One region of the Chryseobacterium sp. KBW03 genome, then DNA from elsewhere that is predicted to be linked to it. Evidence: riboswitches for the same ligand, from Rfam matches in the RefSeq annotation. Region 1 holds a riboswitch; each other region holds the start of a gene.
What was found. Region 1 has a riboswitch for cobalamin ahead of DBR39_RS14285 (TonB-dependent receptor plug domain-containing protein). Riboswitches for the same ligand answer to the same signal wherever they lie in the genome.

Region 1 (6,887 bases):
AGGAATAAGAAGCATAGTGGAAATATCTTTAAAAATGGTTTCATACGGCTTTAGTTTTACTGATTTCCTGAATATAGACATTAGGGGACATTCCGGTAACAGATTTGAAAACGGTTGTAAACGCACTGTGTGACGAAAAACCGGAATATTCTGCAAGGTAGCTTACTTTATAATTAAGAAAAGTAGAATCCTCTCTTAATAGCTGTACAATGTGATTGATCCTGAGTTTGTTGATGTATCCGTTAAAATTTTTCTCTTTATTGTTGATGACTTCCGAAAGGTATTTTGTATTGACCTCCATTTGAGAGGAAAGCAGAGAAAGGGACATGTTTTTATTCAGATAGCGGTCAGATTTTTCAAATTCCTCAAGTTTTTGGAGAATTTCATCTTCCTTTTCTCTGGATATTTTCGTTGAGCCGGAATCTTTTGCTGGTGCATTCGTTTTGTTTAAGATGACCGGTTGAGGTTTCTGACTGATCTGTTTTTCAAAAAAGTCAAACTGTTTTTTTAAGTCTTTATTTTTGCTTTTAATGATTAGAAAATAAATAAACAGCCCTACGACAATCAATGATAAAACGAGAGCCAAAGACCAGGAAGATCTGGTAAGCATATGCTTTTGGAATTCAATATTTTTATTTTGATTGGTTTCAACAAGTTTCACAAGATATCGTATTCCTTCTTTCGAACTTGAATCTGTTTTTGCTTTTAAATCATTGTGAAGTTTATTGTATTGATGGTATTTTGCATCATTATGAACCGCGTAATAGTTACGGGATAGAGATTCATAAATTTTAATCTTTAAATTGTTAAAAGGTAGGTTTTCAATCAATAAAAGCCCGGCTTCCAGTTTTTCAATAGAGGTTGTATAATCCTGTTTCAGAAAATAATATTGGGAAAGATTCTCATAGGCCAGACCTAGCAGAAAAGGTTTGTTTTCCTGATGTTCAAGATTAGAAATGATACTTTCTATAAGTGTTTTATACTCGATCAGTTTATTTTGTTTCAACAGATAAGAAGCCCGGAAAATCCTGTTTTCCATTTTTATAATTGCATTTTCTTCATTACGATCACTCAGATAGTGATTGCTTTTATCCAGATTTTGTAATGCTGTAGGATAATCTCTGTTGATTCCTGAGTTCAAAGCCTGAAGCTGGTACAGTTTTGCCGTGGTAATTTTCAGAGCAGGATCATTGCTTTTAAGAAGCTTTTGATCAGATAAAAGATGGGTAATAATTCTTTTGGACTGATTATACAAGCCCAGATTTTGGTATTGATCCGCAAGATTATAATCATTGAAGACCTGCATGAAATAAGAAAGTCCTGTTTTTTGATCAGTATCTTCATGTTGAGCAAAAATATTCACAGACTGTACATAGTCACCTTTCATCGCAAACGCTTGGGAAATGATGTTTTGAAGTACCATTTTATGTTCGGTATTCTGGTCACTGACAAGAATTCCCTGGGTATAGCTGATGCATTCGTCAGAATTCTGATAGAGCTTCAGAAATGCCTTATCAGCGAGAATCGTAAAGTCCGGACCGGATTGCCCATTGGTAATAAGCGAGCAGCAAATAGAAATAAACAGTATTATTTTTCTACTATTTTGAAATAATTTTTGTCTTGATAATTTGTTTTTTGTGTTTTTTTGAATAGTTCTGGTAAAATCCATATTCAAAATGGGGTTTTGTATCTATTTGGTTATTAAAGTTTTAAAAATTAAGTTCTTTTTAAATTCACGAATTCTGAAAGTCAAATTCTTTTGAAAGGATGAATATTGTATTAATATTGTTTCCACCAATTCGAAACGCTAAATATAATAAAATATGAAAAATTTTTACAGAATGTCAATGAAAATATTGACGGCTTGTCTTTTCCTGAAATTTGGTTTTGCAGAAGCACAGCTTACTGTAATGGGTTTGGGAAATTATAATGTAGGCGCAGTTTCAGATAATGGAGTGGTAAGTATGCATACCAGTGCAGGAGGAATCTATAAATGGAATGCTGCCGGCGGACTTATACAGATAGGATCAATATCCAATGGATATCCGGCTGCAGGAAGAACTGTTGTTTCGAATGACGGAACCAAAATATCGTCTTCCGTTACCAATGCAGCAACGGGGTTCAATGAAATATCTACTTATGATGTAGCTTCTTCTACATGGGTAAACAGAGGTGGGCTTGTTCCTACCGGATGGGACGGAAGCGTAAGCTCCACCTGGGGAATGTCTACCAACGGAAGCACAGTTGTAGGTCTGGGATATCTTACCGCAGCCAATGCACACGCTGTGAAATGGGATGAAGCAGGTGGAATGATAGACTTGGGAAGTATGGTTTCCGGGCGTAGCTCCAGAGCCAATGCAATCAATGCGGCAGGAACGGTGATTGTGGGCTGGCAGGATGAACCGACAGGTACCAGAAGCGGTGCAAAATGGCAGGATGGAGTAGAGAGTTTTATTACAGATAATAACGGAAATAATGTAGGCGAGGCAGGAGGAATTTCTGCTGATGGAAATACCATCATAGGAGCAGCTAATCCTAATCCCTATGTCTGGAATGCCACAAGCGGGCTTACTTATATAACACATCCTAATGCTTCTTTCAATTTCAAAGGAGGAGCTACGGGAATTTCGGCAGACGGGAAAACGGTGATTGGATATTACAGGGCATTTGGAGCGCCTCCAATGTCGGGAGAAGGCTTTATCTGGACTTCATCCACCGGAAGGATCAATCTGAATGATTATGCAGTATCCTTAGGAATTGCAACGAATGGAGTAACAATGGGACTTCCCCTGGCCATTTCACAGGACGGAAAGAAAATTGCGGGAACGGGAACTAATGCCTCCGGTCAGATAGTCGCTTTTTATCTGGATACCTCTGAATTTTTATCAGTAAATGATACAATGAAAGAAAAAAACAATATTGGTATTTATCCTAATCCTGTAACTCATACACTTTATTTTAAAGGAACAGGAAAAATAGAGAAAGCTGAAATATATAATTTGGTTGGACAAAGGGTGAAAACATTCAATACTGTAGAAGAGCAGTTGAATGTTTCATCCTTGCCAAAAGGAAACTATATTCTACAATACTCAGTGAAAGGAGAAAAACAAGCCTATAAATTCATAAAAAATTAAACATATATAAATAGTAAAAGTAGTGGGATGAATGGCCGTTTTCAATGTTGAAAGCGGCTGTTCTTTTTGTATTTAATTAGCAGAGAGATAAGTTTTTTTAAGCATAAGTCCGGTTTTTGGCGAATACATATAAAAAGCTATCTTTGCAAGAAATTTGGTTTCCAGTATATTGGAATGAAAAGGGAATCGGGTGTAACCCCCGGACTGTCCCCGCAACTGTAAATCGCAACAAAAGTTTCTGCAAAAAACCACTGTCTAAAAACGGGAAGGAGCAGAATGCGAAAGTCAGGAGACCTGCCAACATTATAATAAAAAAAACATATTGCTTTCGGAGGAAAAGTAAAAGAGTATGGATATAAAAAGATCTTTAGTACTGCTTTTTTCATCTTATGGCTGTTTTCTTTTTGGACAAGAGAAGACCATTGACACTATTTATGTCTTCGACAACCAGATGAATAGGGTGAAACTTTTTCATCCCGTAAAAACAATTTCGGCAGAAGAGGCCGAGAAAAACTCCAGTAACCTTTCAGAACTCCTGAGATTTCAGTCGCAGGTTTATATCAAAGAAAATGGGCGTGGTGCTGTTTCTTCACCATCTTTCAGAGGAACTACTGCTCAGCAGACGGCTTTTGTATGGAACGGAATTAATATCAACTCCAATTTTTTAGGACAGGGGGATATCAATAATATTGCTTTGTTCGGATATGACCAGATTGGTATAAAAGCCGGCGGTGGAAGTGTAGTATATGGAAGTGGCGCGATCGGGGGAAGTATACACCTGAATAATACCCTTGATTTTAATAAAGGTTTCCATGGTTCATTATTTTCTGAAGTAGCTTCTTTTAATACCTATAATAATTTTGTAAAAGGATCTTACAGCAATGATAAGTTCAGCTTTAAAGCTTCCGGAAATTATTCTGTAAGCGAAAATGATTATAAGGTAAGCGATCTGAATTATATCAACAGAAACGGAAGTTATTACAATACGACATTCAATGTAGGAGCATCCTATAAGATCAACAGTGATCATAAAGTTTCGTGGCAGAGCCAGTTTTTTGATTCTTCACAGCATTTTCCTGTATATGAAGAAACGGGAACCAAAACAAAATATAAGACCCAAAGTGTAAGAAGTCTTCTTTCGTGGGATTGGAACAAAACAAAGTTCAGTAACTCCTTGAAAGCGGCTTATACAGAAGAGAACTTTCAGTATTTCGGTTCGCTAAATCTTCCTAAATCAAGTGGTGGAACAGGGAAAAATTATATCTTTAAAAATGATTTTAATTATTTCCTGAATTCAAAATGGAATTTTAACCTTATTGGGGAATTTCAGGTCAATAAAGGGGAAGGGTATCAGAGCGGAATATCCAGCGTCAGTAGAAATATTGGTTCTGTTTCCGGATTGTTGAGATATTTTGCAACGAAAGACCTTCGTTTTGAGGGTGGATTTAAGAAAGACTTCGTGGAAGATGTAAAGTCACCGTTTTTGTATTCATTCTCCGGAAAATGGAGCGCTGCAAAATGGTATGATGTGAGCATTAATGTGTCAAAGAATTTCAGATATCCTTCATTTAATGATATTTATTATGAACCGGGAGGAAATAAAGATCTGAGGCCGGAAACTTCTACTCAGGTGGATATGACGAATGAGTTCAAAGCGGGAGATTTCAGGCTTACTTTGTCTCCTTATTATATGAATGTGACGGATCTTATTGTATGGCTGCCTACAGCATTGGGATATTGGCAGGCATTTAATGTCAATAAATCTGAATCTTACGGATTAGAATCTCAGCTGTCTTTCAGTAAACAGTTGGGCAATCATAAGATCCGAGCCAATGCAGGATATTATTACGCAAAATCTATCGATAAAGAAACAAACATGCAGAGACCTTATGTTCCTATGCACAGGGGAACTGCCAATATAGATTATGAATATGGCTTCTTTAAGTTTTTCGCACAGGGACTGCTGAATGGTGTTACCTATACGACCAGTGATGAAAAGAGATCAGATGCTATTGATCCTTATTTTCTTTTGAACGTGGGAGTTTCTGCAACATTAGCAAAAAAATATACCTTAGGGTTCAAAGTGAATAATCTAACGGATACCTACTATAAAACAGCTTCTTTTTATCCTTTACCCAAAAGAAATTATAGTGTGTATGCCGCAATAAATTTTTAAAAATTAAAATTGAATAAATTATGAAAATAACTAAACTTTTAACTGTATTATTTGCAGTAGTGTTATTGTTTAACATTTCTTCATGTTCAAGTGATTCTGCAGAGTTTGAAATGTCCCCGATCACATATCAGAACGGATATTTTATCTCTAATGAAGGGAACTTCAACAGCCAGGGGGCTAAAGTAACTTTCCTGACAAGAGACCTAAGCCTGAAGCAAGACGATGTGTATGGGTATAACAACAATAAAGATATTTTGGGTGATGTACTTCAGACCATCGGTCTTAATGGAAATAAGGCGTATCTTGTAATCAATAATTCTAACAAAATTGTTGTTGTTGATCGTTATACATTTAAAAGAGTAGGAGTAATTACGGATCAGATTGATAACCCAAGAGGGATTACTTTTGCTAATGGATTTATTTATGTTTCCAACACGAATTTCACTGCAAATACTAAAAGTGTAACGAAATATAAAATTTCTGACCTTTCATTTGTAAGTAAAATCAGCATGACTGAAGTTTCTGATAAAGCAGTAGAAGCAGGAGGAAATGTTTTCATACAGAATGCTTCATCTGGGTATGGGAATAAGATTACTTATATCAATACTTCCAATGATAGTAAAACTGAAATTACCGTACCGAATGGTAGTGTTAATAACACCGTTTCGTATAACTCTAATGTGTACACAATTTCTTCAACGGCTGCAGATTCTTATATCTATAAGATTACAAGTACGGGTACAATGACACCAGTAATTACGCTGACAGGAATTCCAAACGCTACCAACCTTCAGATTGATAACGATAAAATCTATTTCAGTTCAGCAAATAAAGTGTATACAACAAGCTTAGCTGCTCCAACAATTCCTACAACTCCATTATTAACAGCTGCTGATGGTGGTCAGTATTATACTCTTTATGGATTTAACGTTATTGATGGAAGAATCTTTGCATCAGATGTTAAGAAGTTCACAGAAAATAGTGAAATGGTTGTGTATTCAGCAGCTACAGGGAGCAAGATCATGTCTGTTACGACAGGAGGTCTGGGTGCTAACGGTACTGTTTTGAATCAATAATGCTTCACAGCATATAAAAATATAATTTTTTATTTTTTCATCATTTGTGTTTTTTTCCGGTCGGTTTCTTTGAAACCGGCCGGCTTTGTTTTTATACTGGAACAAAAAAGCCCGGCGGGATGGAACATCCCGCCGGGCTTTTTATATTATCTATAGATTGAATTAGATTGTTAATCCCAGTTTCTCTGCTTCAGCAATGACAAACTTTGTCGCTTCTTCTTTTTCATTAGGAATTTCCCCTTCAAGAATAGCTTCTTTTACTTTCTCTTTCAAGATACCAATTTCACGTCCTGGCTTAAGATTAAACATTTCCATGATCTCTTCCCCGGTAATCGGTGGCTGGAAATTCCTCACCTGATCCTTTTCTTCCACTTCTTTGATCTTAACCGCTACATATTCAAAGTTTCTTTTGAATTTCTCCTGTTTTTTAGAGTTTTTAGTAGTAATATCTGCTTTGCAAAGTGTGAAAAGGTCTTCAAGGTTTTCTCCGGCATCAAATAA
Region 2 (6,887 bases), 170 kb from region 1:
GGCTGTTGGGTAGAAACGGAAGCGGAAAATCGACCTTATTAAAAATCATTTTCGGAGTTATCAGCAGTGATACTCAGTTTATCAGATGTGATGACAAAGTTTTGAAAAATAGATCAGACCGGAAAAACAGGATATCCTATTTACCGCAGAACCTCTTTCTCCCTAAATATGAAACCGTTAAAAGACTGATTCCCCTTTTCTGTAATAAAGAAAATACAGACCTCTTATTTTCCTCAGAACTCATACATCCCTTTCTTCATGAAAAGCCTAAAAACCTTTCCAAAGGTGAGCAAAGACTTATTGAAACTCTGATGATCATTCATTCTGAAGCTGATTTTGCTTTACTGGACGAACCGTTTCACAGTCTTTCTCCAATAGTTTGCGAAGAATTAAAGAAAACCATTCGCCAACAGTCAAACAATAAAGGTTTTATCATTTCTGATCATAATTATCAGGATGTTCTGGATATTTCAGACTCAATATATCTGCTTTCTGACGGCCATCTGAAACAAATACAAGATTTTAAAGAACTGCAGCGGTATAATTATCTCCCGAAAAGCATTTAATTTATATATTTGGGGGATCAAAAAATTTTCATGATGACTTTCATAAACAAAGCATTCTATGTATCCGCTTTCAGTATTTTTTCTTTAGCCTTTGTAAAAGGACAGAATAAGGTTCCTTTTGGAGTTGTAAAAGCTGAAGAGGGATATGCCAATGTACGGGTTCATAAAGACAATTACCGAAAAATTGTAGACAAGATCCGTATGCGTAAAGGAGATGTATTCGTTTATGTAAAGCCTGCTCCCGGAGAAACAGAATGGATCTGGATCAAATATCCTGAAAAACAGGATGATGACAAACCGTTTGTACGTTATGAAACTCTTGATAAAGAAGGAATGGTCAATAAAGAACGTATTGCTTATATCGATCAGCTTCCGGCGTATACTCCTTCAAAATCTAAAAACGGGAGATCACTTATTTTCACAGACAATTCTGATCCGAAAATTCCTACCGCTCAAAGAAGCAAGGTTGTGATTGATGTCTATCCTTCCAACGCGGGCTACCGTAAAAAGGAAAAAGATGCGGAAGGAAAGCTCCTTACCATCGATAAAGTAAAGCCCTGGGGAATTGGAAACGACCTTCCTGAAGGGATGACCGAGATCAAATCGATCAGAGTACAGCAGCCCGGAAGAGGTTCTGTTTTTGTAAGAGAAGCGATCAAAAATATGTTCCAGCCTACCATGGATTTTGAGAACATTGGGGTAACCTCTCTTGACAATGACAATATTTTCCTATACATGATAAATGGTTCGGGAGAGAACAGATATACCACTCTCTGGACGATCAAGAAAGGGAGAGTAATCAGCCAGATTATTTACCATAATCCGGAATAAATTCATTATTTTTGCACTCGAAAAGTTTTACACTTATTCATCACAGAAATTGGTTCTGCATCACTGCAGATTAAAAGGGAACCGTGTGAAAATCACGGACTGTCGCGCAACTGTAAGTAACTGAAATCTTTATCAAAGATCCACTGTGCGAGGCATGGGAAGGAGATAAAGATGTTACGAGTCAGGAGACCTGCCTTTTTCTTAAACATGTAACTTTCGCGATTTGAAGTTGTATTGATCTGATGGATTGTTTCAGGAATTCTATAAGTTCCTGTCATTATTCTGTTATTTTAATATCATTTTATTTCGCTTTAATTAATAATGATATATGACTACAGAAGAAAGAATTGAAGCATCCGAAACCAGAATCTTTAAAGCGGTTTTCCCTAACACAACCAATCATTATGATACCCTTTTTGGAGGTACGGCGATGCAGCTGATGGACGAAGTAGCTTTTATTACCGCAACCCGATTTGCAAGAAAAAGAGTGGTAACAGTGAGCAGTGACAAGATCGATTTCAAGAAACCTATTCCTGCCGGAACGATTGTTGAGTTGATCGGAAAAGTGTCATACGTAGGAAAAACCAGTATGAAAGTAAATGTTGAAATCTACACCGAGCAGATGTATTCCTATGAAAGAGAAAAAGCCATTGTAGGTGATTTCACTTTTGTAGCAATAGACGAGTTCAAGAAACCAATCCAGATACTATAAATAATAAGCTTCGGGCGGCCTTTGGCCGCCCGAAATTTTTCTATTCTCACTGAAATTATTTCAAAACTTTTTCTGTTTCCAGACTTCTGTTCAGCAGCAGTTCAAAAGCCTCTCCCATTTCATCTGAGGCTCTTGTGATCGCATTTTCAAGTATATTTCTGATTTGCTTTTCTGTTACTCCGGCTTCCGTCCAGCTCTTTCCTGAAGTATGGGAATTTAAGATAAATGGCATGATTCTGTCTATTCCACAGGCAAAAACAGCATCCGGTGTTTTCTCTTCTTCAAACTCAAGCCAAAGATTAAAAAATTCCGAACGTAAAGGTTCATCCAGAATTCCGAAGATCTTCTGAGCAGAAGCTTTCTCTCTTTCAAACTTTCCTACCATTGCTTTTTCATCAAAAATAAAAGTGTCTCCGGCCTCTATTTCCACAAGATCATGAATGGAAAGCATTCTTATCACCCTTAACAAATCTATATCGGTGCGGTTTTTTGCATAGGGATAAAGTATCTGAGCCAGAATGATAATCTGCCAGGAGTGTTCCGCTGTATTTTCTCTTCGGGAATCGTCTGCATTATAATTTCTTCTCTGTACATTTTTCAAAGCATCCACTGCCAGGATAAAATCGATTTCTTTCTGAATTTTCATCTTACTTCTTATTTTCTATTATATTGATCTGCAGGATATACCTTCGTTTTGGTATTCCATTTATTATTGATCTTTTCTTTTGTTATTACTTTTACCTGATCTTCATTAGTCGTATCTTCTTCCTTTTCAAAGACCATATCCAGTCCTTTATTCGGAATTACGGCATATTCCATCGTGAAAAAATTGCAGCATCCTGATTTTCCATAAGCGATGAGGCGTTTGCGCTTGGCATCAACATCAAAAATATCAAGGGAATTGGAAGCAAGATCCGTAAGCTCTTTACTCTTCACAAATGCCATTCTGGTACTATTGAACACATATACATCGTATGAAGCAGCGCTATAGTTCCCCATATTTCCGTTTCTTATCGCAATATCTTCTGTTCCGTCAAAATTAAAATCATCTATAATCACAGAATTTTGCGGCTTTGTTAACTGAATCATTTTCCCCGGGGTCAGCTTCTGGCTTTCTTCTGTTTCCAGAACAAGATCATCGGAAACAAAAGTCTGTACCTTACTGTTTCTGTTATCAAAAAGCTCCACAGTCCCCTTTCCACTGCATCGGCTGTCATAACAATTTTCTACCTTGATGATCGCACTATAGTTTTTTGACGCATTTTTTACTTCAAACTGATATTGCCCGAAACATAAGGGACCCAACAAAAGAAAAGCCGATAAGTTCTTATACTTATTTAAAATATTCATGGTAATAGTAATTTGGATTTAGGTGTTTTCTATTGCTAACAAAAATACGAATCATAATACCGATCTCAAAATATCAATCCCATTATCTCTCAGAATTTAAAACAGTTTTATTCCTTCAAATAAAAGGATATCCGCTGATAAGAAGCTGTTTCCCGCTATCCGCTCATACTCCTCGCACCGGGCCTAAAACCCAACCCGCTGTGGGGTAACCGCTGCTATCGGGGCTATGATATGAGTAATAAGTAATCGGTAATAAGTAATAAGCAATAATTAATAAATGATGATTTTTTTCCTCTGTATAGGGCATAAAACAAAAGGTCAAAAAAAATAAAGGTCAAAAAAAAGCCTAATCCCTTATTAATAAAGGGAAAATAAAAAAAATAAGCTATATCCAAAAGTAAAACTGATTGTCATTTACTACCTTTTTATTACCATTTTAAATACACTTTAAATAACATTTAAGCACCCTTATAGGATGCTTATTCTTTTTTATGGCAAAAACAGCCTTGTAATAATGTAGAATGCGGAATTTTCATAAATAAAGTGAGTCTAATATCCTTTTATTTATAATACTATCTGGTTAAAATAGCTCTTGAAAGAATTTTCAAAAAAAGTAATAGCAGTTACGTTAGGGGTTACGTTTGGAGTTACTCTATAGTGTAGTTACTGGTTGAGTGTAGTATGTGATTTGTTTAAAATTAACATCAAAAATACATTAAATACAATCATTGTGCCCCCTATTTTTCACACTTTATAAAACGTAAAATATTGATAATCAGAATAAACTGATGATCTTATTTTTTGAAGGGGTGTTTTTATTGAACTCTGCGTTTTACTTCTTGTAATTCTGCTTCTAAATCGTCCATTCTGTCATAAATATCAGCAGGATCAGGTAGTTGAAAATTTAGATGTAGTTTGACTTCCCACACCTCCTTTATAGATAATGGATTGATGTTCTGGGTGGGGAAATTTCGTCTATTATCTGATTTACAGATTAAATTGTCATATTTACTTATGCGGTTAATGCATCTCTTTATAATGCCGTCTTCAACTTCATTTGAGATGATTGCATATATTTTATTATCTTTTATATCTTTCTCCCAGTCATCAATAAACTGACCTACTACATAGCTTTTATTTGGCAATGTTGGAAACATTGAATTTCCTTCCACTTCAAACATTCTGAATATTCCATTATTTAATCCAGGCATTCTATATGCAGGGAGCTGTTTTATAAATGTAGGGTCATTATAACCTGTGATATACCCAGCTTTCAATGTTTGAGGGACTAAGGCAATGTTATCATGATTATATGAATCAATTGTTACAATTTGAGGAACCCTGTTATCTAATTTAATGTTTTTTGATTCTTTTTCCTTCTCCATGTCTCCAATACCCAATATTAACCATTCGGTATTTATTGCGAATGTTTTACATATTTTTTCAATTACATTGAATTTTGGTTCAGTTCCATTAAGGTAACTACGCACATTTGACTCACCAATTTCTATTTTGTTTGCAAATAGTGAGTTATTTCCACTACAGAAATAGTCAATTAACTGTTTTATTCGCAAATTTATTTCATTCATAATCAATACGTTATAATTAAACCGCAAAATATTACGGGAAACCGTTTGGATAATCGCAAATAAATGCGATATTTGTCCCAACAAAAAGACAATTGAAACAATGGACAAACCTACAAAAAAAAGAATTAAGTACAATGAGGACATTCTGAATGTTTTAAGAAGTAGATACGGCTACACTTTTGATTTCATTCGAAAATCATTGCGAGGTGATCGAGTTGGTGAAATGCCTGATCAATTAATAAAAGAATATAAAGAGCTTGATAATGCTTTAAAAAAAAGACTAGAAGAAAAAATGGAAACCTTAAACCCTGCATCATATGAAAACAATTCAAAAATTAGTTCATCTAATTATTAGATGTCGAGCCAGTAGTATAAATTTTCTTTTTGCTCAGCATGTAATAAATTATGAATGGGTATTATTTGGGAAATTTATTATAAGAAAAACCAGTAAGCCTATATAACAGCATTTAAACACAATTTAAAAATGTATCAATTCTATCAAAATACTTTAACGATTCCTGCAAAAGCTTTGTACGATGATTTAGGAATAATGTCAGAGTCAAATTACAAAAAATTGTGTAGTACAGGTAAATTAAATAAAATTAGAACCGCAGGCGGTTTAGATAATACAGCTCTGGTAGAGTTTGATAGTATTCCTGAAAGATTCAAGGTTCAGTTAATAAAAATAAAAGGTTTTCCTCCCAAGAAAAACTCGCAAAATCTACTATTAAACTATTATCATGACGATTACGAAGCTGTAGACTTCTTTGCTTATTATCTACTTGATGAATACCGCACATTGTCTCCAGAAAAGCAAGACGAGTATGTAAAAAACGCTCAAATGCTTCAGGCGGTGGATGTATTCATTAAAGAGACTTTAACCTTTGTAAAGAGCCGTAATGGCAAAAGAGGATTGACCGATATATGGAATGATACCACTGATGCTGTAACTGCTGTAAAAGATCAAATAGGGCACACATTGCCAAAATCAGCCAGAAGACTAAAGGAAAAACTGGAAGACTTCAAAAAAGAGGGTTACTCGTCTCTTATTTCGGAGAATTTTGGGAACAAAAAAGCTTCTAAAGTAAAAGATAATCAGCAGGAAGCCTTATTAAGAACTTTATTACGTGATCACAGGACTTTTGACAATGAACAAATAGCAATGGTATATAATTCAGTTGCAAAGCTTCAAAAGTTCCCTGAACTCTCTGCATCAACAATCGGTAATTATCGTAAAAAATGGAATTTACTTGTAATGGCTGGAACAAAAGGAGAAAAGGGGTTTGATAACAAAGTGGCTATGCATGTTAAAAGATCAGCGCCTTCAGCACCTTTGCTTTACTGGACGGTGGACGGTTGGGATGCAGAATTATTGTACCAAAAATCGTCAGTATCCCTTAAAGGACAGAATATCACAACATATCATAACAGATTAACTATGGTTGTGGTTCTTGATCCTTCCATTAAATATCCGATAGGATACGCGATAGGAACTCAGGAAAACGCAGAGCTTATAAAAGCTGCTTTAAGAAATGCAGTAAGACATACGGAAGAGCTTTTCGGATCAAAACACAAAGTACTACAGATTCAGTCTGATAATTATGCTAAAAAAGAAATGACACCTATTTATACAATGATGTCAGATCACTATACACCTGCTAAGGTTGGAAACGCAAAATCAAAGGTAATTGAGCCGTGGTTTAAGCACTTTAATAAAACATATTGTCAATTCGCTCCAAATTGGAGTGGCCAAGGTGTCAAAGCTAAAATTCAGCCTAATGATGAATACCTGAATAAAATTAAACATTCTTTTCCTGACGAGGTTGGTTGTAGAATGCA
Region 3 (6,887 bases), on a different contig from region 1:
TGGGTAGCCCATTTCGCCTGTTTTAGCAATTAATGCCAGACGTACAGCTCTTGATGTGGCATCTCCGGCAGCCCATGATTTACGACTTCCCGTATTGGGAGCATGACGATATGTTCTTAAAGACTGTCCGTCAACAAATGCTAATGAAACGGCATTGATCAACTCATCACGAGTCAAACCTATTAATTTTCCGACAACGGCAGTAGATGCTAATTTCACCAATAATACGTGGTCTAACCCTACTTTGTTGAATGAATTTTCTAATGCGATAACTCCCTGAATCTCATGAGCCATAATCATAGCTTCCAAAACCTGTTTCATTTTTAAAGGAGACTTTCCTTCTGCAATATTCGTTCTTGAAAGCCAGTCAGCTGTTGCTAAAATTCCTCCCAGATTATCCGAAGGGTGTCCCCATTCAGCGGCTAGCCAGGTATCATTGAAATCTAACCAACGGATAATAGCACCGATGTTGAAAGCTGCCTGTACGGGATCTAACTGAAATTGTGTACCCGGAACTTTAGCACCATTCGGAACTACTGTTCCTTTTACAATAGGTCCTAAAAGCTTAGTACATGCTGGATAAGTCAACGCTTCCAATCCGCATCCGATGGTATCTAATAAACAATAATGAGCTGTTTTCCAGGCTAGTTCATTTTTAATTTCATAGTGTAATACATAGTCTGCAATATCTACTAATACCTGATCAGGTTGTGGTCTTTCGTTTGAAATGTGTGATGACATCTTTATTTTTTAAGTTTAAATTATTAATTGAATTTTTTATTTTCTGTTTTTGATGGAGACAAAGTCTTTATTTTCAGGACCTGTATAATTGGCGCTTGGACGGATAATTTTCCCATCCTGTCTTTGTTCAATAATGTGGGCGCTCCATCCTGTAACTCTTGAAATAACGAATAACGGAGTGAACATCAGGGTAGGAACTCCCATCTGGTGATAAGATACTGCGGAGAACCAATCCAGATTAGGGAACATTTTCTTTTCTTCCCACATGATACTTTCCAATCTTTCAGCGATGTTATACAACAGCATATCTCCGGCTTCTTCAGAAAGTTCTTGGGCTACTTTTTTTATGACTACATTTCTTGGATCTGATATCGTGTAAACAGGGTGCCCAAATCCAATAATGACTTCTTTGTTGGCAATACGCTTTCTGATATCTTCTTCAGCTTCATCAGGAGAATGATAACGGCTTTGTATTTCAAAAGCCACTTCATTGGCTCCTCCATGTTTTGGGCCTCTTAAAGCTCCGATAGCCCCTGTGATACAGGAATAAAAATCTGAAGATGTACCGGCAATAACACGGGCCGTGAAAGTAGAAGCGTTAAACTCATGTTCAGCATACAGATTAAGAGATATCTCCATTGCTTTTATCCATGAATCAGGAGCTTTTTTGCCATGTAACAAATGAAGGAAATGTCCACCGATAGTATCGTCATCAGTCTCAACATCAATCTCTTTACCATTGTGGGTATAGTGATACCAATATAACAGTCCGGAACTGAATGATGCTAATAATTTATCAGCAATATCTCTTGCTCCCGCGACATTATGGTCATCTTTTTCAGGCTGAATACTACCAACCGCTGAAACCATTGAGCGCATAACATCCATTGGGTGTGCCGCTGCCGGAATACTTTTTAAGATATTTCTTACAGAATGAGGAAGACCTCTCAAAGATTTTAATTTGGCTTTATAGTTTTTCAACTGTGCTTCTGTAGGTAACTGGCCATAAATAAGAAGGTAAGCCACCTCTTCAAATTGTGTTTTTTCTGCAAGATCCAAAATATCGTAACCTCTGTAATGGAGGTCATTTCCGCTTTTCCCGACACTGCAAAGAGCGGTATTGCCTGCTGTAACCCCGGAAAGGGCTACACTTTTTTTAGGTTTAAATGTTGGTTCGCTATTCGTTGACATGAGTATTTTGTTTAAAAAGATTATCTAATTTTTGTTCATAATCGTGGTAGCCGATACTGTGATAGAGTTCTTCTCTTGTTTGCATAGTATCCAGTACGTTGGCCTGTGTTCCGTCTTTGCGAATATGATTGTATACATTTTGTGCCGCTTTATTAGCAGCCCGGAAGGCAGAAAGAGGGTAGAGGATGAGCCCAACACCTGCGTTTTTTAGCTCTTCTACCGTGTACATTTTAATCATCCCAAATTCCGTGATATTCGCAAGCACAGGAATTCCGGTAGCATCAACAAATTTTTGATAAAAACTTAAATCGGGTACTGCTTCAGCAAAAATGAAATCTGCACCAGCTTCCTTATAGGCTATTGCTCTTTCTAAAGTTTTTTCCAGTCCTTCATTGGCAAAAGCATCTGTTCTTGCGCCGATAACAAAGCTTTCATCGGTACGGGCATCTGCAGCAGCCTTAAGACGGTCTACCATTTCTTCTTTGCTTACGATTTCTTTTCCTGGCCTATGTCCACAACGTTTTGCCCCCACCTGATCTTCGATGTGTACCGCTGCTGCTCCGGCTTTGATCAATGATTTAATAGTTCTGGCGACATTAAATGCGGAAGGCCCAAAACCTGTATCGATGTCTACCATAAGTGGCAAATCACAAATATTGGTAATACGCTGAACATCTATGAGCACATCATCCAGAGTGGTAATACCTAAATCAGGAATTCCTAAAGACCCTGCTGCAACACCTCCTCCTGAAAGATAAATAGCATTAAAGCCAGCCTGCTGTGCCAATAATGCATGGTTTGCATTAATGGCTCCAACAATCTGAAGGGGATTTTCTTTTTCCATTGCCTCCCGGAATTTCATGCCGGGAGATTTCCAATTTTCATTTTTGGTCATTATAATATTTTATTGTTGAGTTGAAATTTGTTTGCGAATGAGAAGAAGAGCTGTAAATGCTTATCTTATTAGTAAAAAAGGAAGGGTAGAAAAGGATTTTAGTAATCTTAAAATCACATTGATATTGAGAATTTTGCAAAGTTCTTGCCGTACAGGTCTGTAAAATAGAGCTGTTGTTACTGCATGAATAATTAAGATTGTTTCGGTACACCTTATAACTTTTTACATTGATTAAACCTTATAAAAAGTTCTCAGTAAACTTCGCGGTGCTTTATTAGAAAAAAAATTACGGAAAGGGGGATACGAATTTGAGCCATGGAATAATGAGAACAACCTAATGCTCACTCGTAATCCATCTCAAAAAGTAATACAGATTGACAAAACAGTTTTATCACACTATATCCATAACGTATCATACCTGACTGTAAGCTTCAAATCGCGAAAGCATCGTCAATGCGAAATAGGCAGGTCTCCTGACTTGTAACGGTTTTTATCATCCTTCCCATATAAAAAATATACAGTGGATATCAATTGATAAAAACTTTATGTGTTACTTACAGTTGCGCGACAGTTCGTGATTTGCACACGATTCCCTTTTAATGCACACCTAAGTGTAACCAATTTCGGTTGATAAAGAAGGTTTTAAGAACTCCTTGGTGGTAAATATAGGTATTTTATAATAACGAAAAAGATATTTTATGTAATCAATAATTGTTTTGATTTAATATGTTGAAAACGTTGTTATTATGGAGTTTATTTATGGGATAAATGGATTGATTATATTGTTAAATTGATATAAAAGATGACCGGAAAATTAAAGATAGTTAATAAATTTGTTATTCTTTTTTCATTTTGCTAATTTTATTAACTAGACATAATTAACTAATGATAGACATTATAGAATTTAAAAAAAACTTAGGTTTGGGAGAGATTCCTGTAGAACTTGAGAAACTGATCTATTTCCAGAATACTATTTCCTCGTTTGGAAATTATTCACAAGATTTTGGTGTTTTAATCGATAGTAAGTCCGGATTGAAAAGCTGGAGTGATGATGAAATTTTTTTGAATAGTATGTTGCCTTTTGCTCAGGCAAATGGTTCCGGTTCATTCTATGCAATCTGGAATAACGGAACGGATCGGCCTTTAAATAAAATGCCAGTTGTTGTTTTTGGAGATGAAGGTGGTGTTCATATTGTTGCTGAAAATATTTTACAGCTTTTACATTTACTTACTTTTGATACTGAGATTTCAGTAGAGTTTGATGAAGCTTATTTTTATAAAGATGAAGATGATTATGAAGAGAGTGAAGATTTAAGCAAATATTTGACTTGGATGAAAGGAGATTATGGCTTAAGCCAGATCGAAGAACCTGATTTACTGATTAAAAACGCTCAGGCTCAATATAAAGAAAGTTTCGATCAATGGTTTGAGCAATATTTTACAGATAATTAATTCTTGTATTAATAGTTTTCTTGCATAAGATTTTAATGAAGTCTATGAAAAACAAAAAAGACTCACAAAGATTGTGAGCCTTTAAGTGGTCATGACAGGATCATTATTGAACACTTTTATGGTTAAGGAGATACCGTTAGTTTGCTTAATTGCTTGCTTTTTTTTCTTACTATTTAATTTCAATTCAATTTTTCAGATCAAAGCTTGATATGGTATGAAAAGCATCTATTTCTTTGTTTTTTTCTCCTTGAAAAGTATCATAATTAACTACTAATAATTTCCCTTTATAGATAATAGTTTCACAAGGATTATCCAGTTTTCCATCGGAACCGTCTGCATTGTCATTTTCCCAAATCAGTGAAATTGTATTGGTATCTAAGTTAAGCTGATGTACGCTGTTGTTCTCATAATTGGCGATAAAAATCGAATTTCTTTTTTCGTCATAAAAAAAACCGTCACAGCATTTTAACTGATCTGAATCGAAAACTATTGTATTTGATTTTACTTTTCCACTCTTGTCAAATTCTAGTTTATTAATAACACCATCTCCAAAATTTCCAGCGTATAAATTTCCTTTTTTATCAAAAGCAATCCCGTCAATTCCTATCGTTCTTTTCGTAACTTCTGGTTTTAAAGTAAAAGTTGCAATGATATAATTTTTCTTATTGGCTGTATCTAAAGTGATATTTTTAGAATTTAATTGTTTCATTGTAAAGCTGTAAATTCCGCTATCTCTTCTGTTTTTAAATAATGCATCCGTTATATAAACCCGGTTTTTATACCATCTTACAGCTTCTCCGAAATTAAATCCCTCAACCAAAACTTCAGCATTTAAAGGTTTTCCGTCTTTTACATTAATCCGAATCAATCTTGAAAAATTTTCATTTCCTGTAAAAAACTGATTATCCATTACATATAGATTTCCATCGGGACCAAACTCCATTCCCATAGGATGTACTTTTTTAGTAGTAGGATGCAATGGAAGTTGATCAAACCAAGTGACGGGTTTATCATTTTCATCAAAAGTTAGAATTTTGCTCCCGTGTTGATCAAATGTAATTGGATTTGTGATCGATAAAAATAGATTGCCTTTTTTATCTAAAGCCATTCCGTCTGGCGTTTGGTTGGTTTCTCCCAAATCAGCAAACAAGGTTGGCTTTATGAGTTTAGAAGCTTTGCTGTATACTATTTCTTGTTTGGTTTCTTGCGAAAATAGGTTTAAGGTAGTCATTAGAAACAGAATACCAATTGCATTTTTAATTACTTTTTTCATTTCGTTTTGTTGGTTAATCATTTCCCGTTAAAAAGGTTTTTATTTTAATATATTACTTAACAGTGCTGCCGGTAGAATAATAAGTTTGATCATTTTGTTATTTTAAGCGAATATAATCACGTCATTATGATCCTTCTTTGAATACAGCTGAAGAAGCTGTTTGAGCATTTAAATAATCTATTTTTAAGTTTTATTGAATTCGTATGCTGAAATGCAGTTTTTAGAGGCTAAAACAGACTATTCATATTAATTGACGGACGTTATTTCTATATTTTGTTACTTTGCGTCTATTAAAGTATATAATGAATTTTATTAAGAGAATTGACTTAAAAAGGACGGCGCTTCATTGTTTATACTGGATTTTATTTTTGCTGTTTTTTTTTTCAAATAAATCTGACAATGAAGATTCTTATGCATTCATTGTTATTTATTCCTGTAAAATTTTAGCACAGGCCGCTGTTGCTTACGGTTTGATATATTGGATTATTCCGGAAACATTAAATAAAAAAAAATATTTATTTTTCATAATTTCTGCCTTAGGCTGGTTTTATATTGTTTTTGCTCTTTTAATGACTTTAAAATTTTATTATCTAGAACCCAGATTCCCAACTTTCTTCGATGATTGGCTTGGGCATACAATGACGGTTCGTGAACGTCTTACTTCTGGCAAATTGATAGTAAGAGAGTTTTCTTTTATCACATATCCCGTTATTATTTTAGGATTTATCAGTTTTAATCGCAAACAACAGCGTCTTTTAAAATTGGAAGAAGAAAAACGGTCGATAGAATTAAAGGTGCTGAAAAACCAGCTGAACCCTCATTTCTTGTTCAATACTTTAAATAATCTATATACTTTAACCCTAAAAAAAGATGATAAGGCACCTGAGGTAATTGCTAAATTATCTGAGATTTTGGACTTTGTTTTATATCGCTGTAATGAAGATTATGTTTCTGTTGAGAAAGAAATTACGCTGATTGAGAATTATATTGCTTTGGAAAAATTACGTTATGACGAAAACAGATTGGATATTTTATTTACGAAAGATATTCAGGAAAGTAATAAGATTTCGCCTTTGATTGTGCTGACTTTTATCGAAAATGCTTTTAAGCATGGGGTAATTAATGAAACTGAAAAAGCAACAATCAGGTTGAATCTAGAAAGTAAAAAAGGACAAATTATTTTTAGTATTGAGAACACAAAACCTCAAAATGAATGTGCCCGAATTTCAGAAAAATCTAAAATTGGCTTAGAAAACGTCCGGAAACAATTGGATTTATTATATCCAAAAAAACATCAATTGGAAATTGAAGAAACGAAGACGTTTTATACGGTTA

Region 2: linked by a shared signal. The riboswitch ahead of DBR39_RS13445 (acyl-CoA thioesterase) and the one ahead of DBR39_RS14285 (TonB-dependent receptor plug domain-containing protein) in region 1 are both predicted to bind cobalamin.
Region 3: linked by a shared signal. The riboswitch ahead of prpB (methylisocitrate lyase) and the one ahead of DBR39_RS14285 (TonB-dependent receptor plug domain-containing protein) in region 1 are both predicted to bind cobalamin.

Annotation. Positions count from the first base shown of each region.
Region 1 is NZ_QAJO01000005.1:599,043-605,929, reverse strand. It holds gene DBR39_RS14300 (tetratricopeptide repeat protein) at 1-44, opposite strand, end outside; gene DBR39_RS14295 (helix-turn-helix domain-containing protein) at 41-1,669, opposite strand; gene DBR39_RS14290 (T9SS type A sorting domain-containing protein) at 1,824-3,134, shown strand; cobalamin riboswitch at 3,273-3,451, shown strand; gene DBR39_RS14285 (TonB-dependent receptor plug domain-containing protein) at 3,484-5,310, shown strand; gene DBR39_RS14280 (DUF5074 domain-containing protein) at 5,331-6,386, shown strand; gene DBR39_RS14275 (CCA tRNA nucleotidyltransferase) at 6,549-6,887, opposite strand, start outside.
Region 2 is NZ_QAJO01000005.1:431,924-438,810, forward strand. It holds gene DBR39_RS13435 (ATP-binding cassette domain-containing protein) at 1-566, shown strand, start outside; gene DBR39_RS13440 (hypothetical protein) at 597-1,397, shown strand; cobalamin riboswitch at 1,431-1,610, shown strand; gene DBR39_RS13445 (acyl-CoA thioesterase) at 1,726-2,109, shown strand; gene DBR39_RS13450 (HD domain-containing protein) at 2,165-2,755, opposite strand; gene DBR39_RS13455 (XAC2610-related protein) at 2,764-3,459, opposite strand; gene DBR39_RS13460 (helix-turn-helix transcriptional regulator) at 4,275-5,048, opposite strand; gene DBR39_RS13465 (hypothetical protein) at 5,149-5,403, shown strand; gene DBR39_RS13470 (hypothetical protein) at 5,533-6,887, shown strand, end outside.
Region 3 is NZ_QAJO01000001.1:405,600-412,486, reverse strand. It holds gene DBR39_RS01750 (bifunctional 2-methylcitrate dehydratase/aconitate hydratase) at 1-741, opposite strand, end outside; gene prpC (2-methylcitrate synthase) at 778-1,932, opposite strand; gene prpB (methylisocitrate lyase) at 1,919-2,827, opposite strand; cobalamin riboswitch at 3,273-3,464, opposite strand; gene DBR39_RS01735 (hypothetical protein) at 3,713-4,279, shown strand; gene DBR39_RS01730 (hypothetical protein) at 4,464-5,552, opposite strand; gene DBR39_RS01725 (sensor histidine kinase) at 5,855-6,887, shown strand, end outside.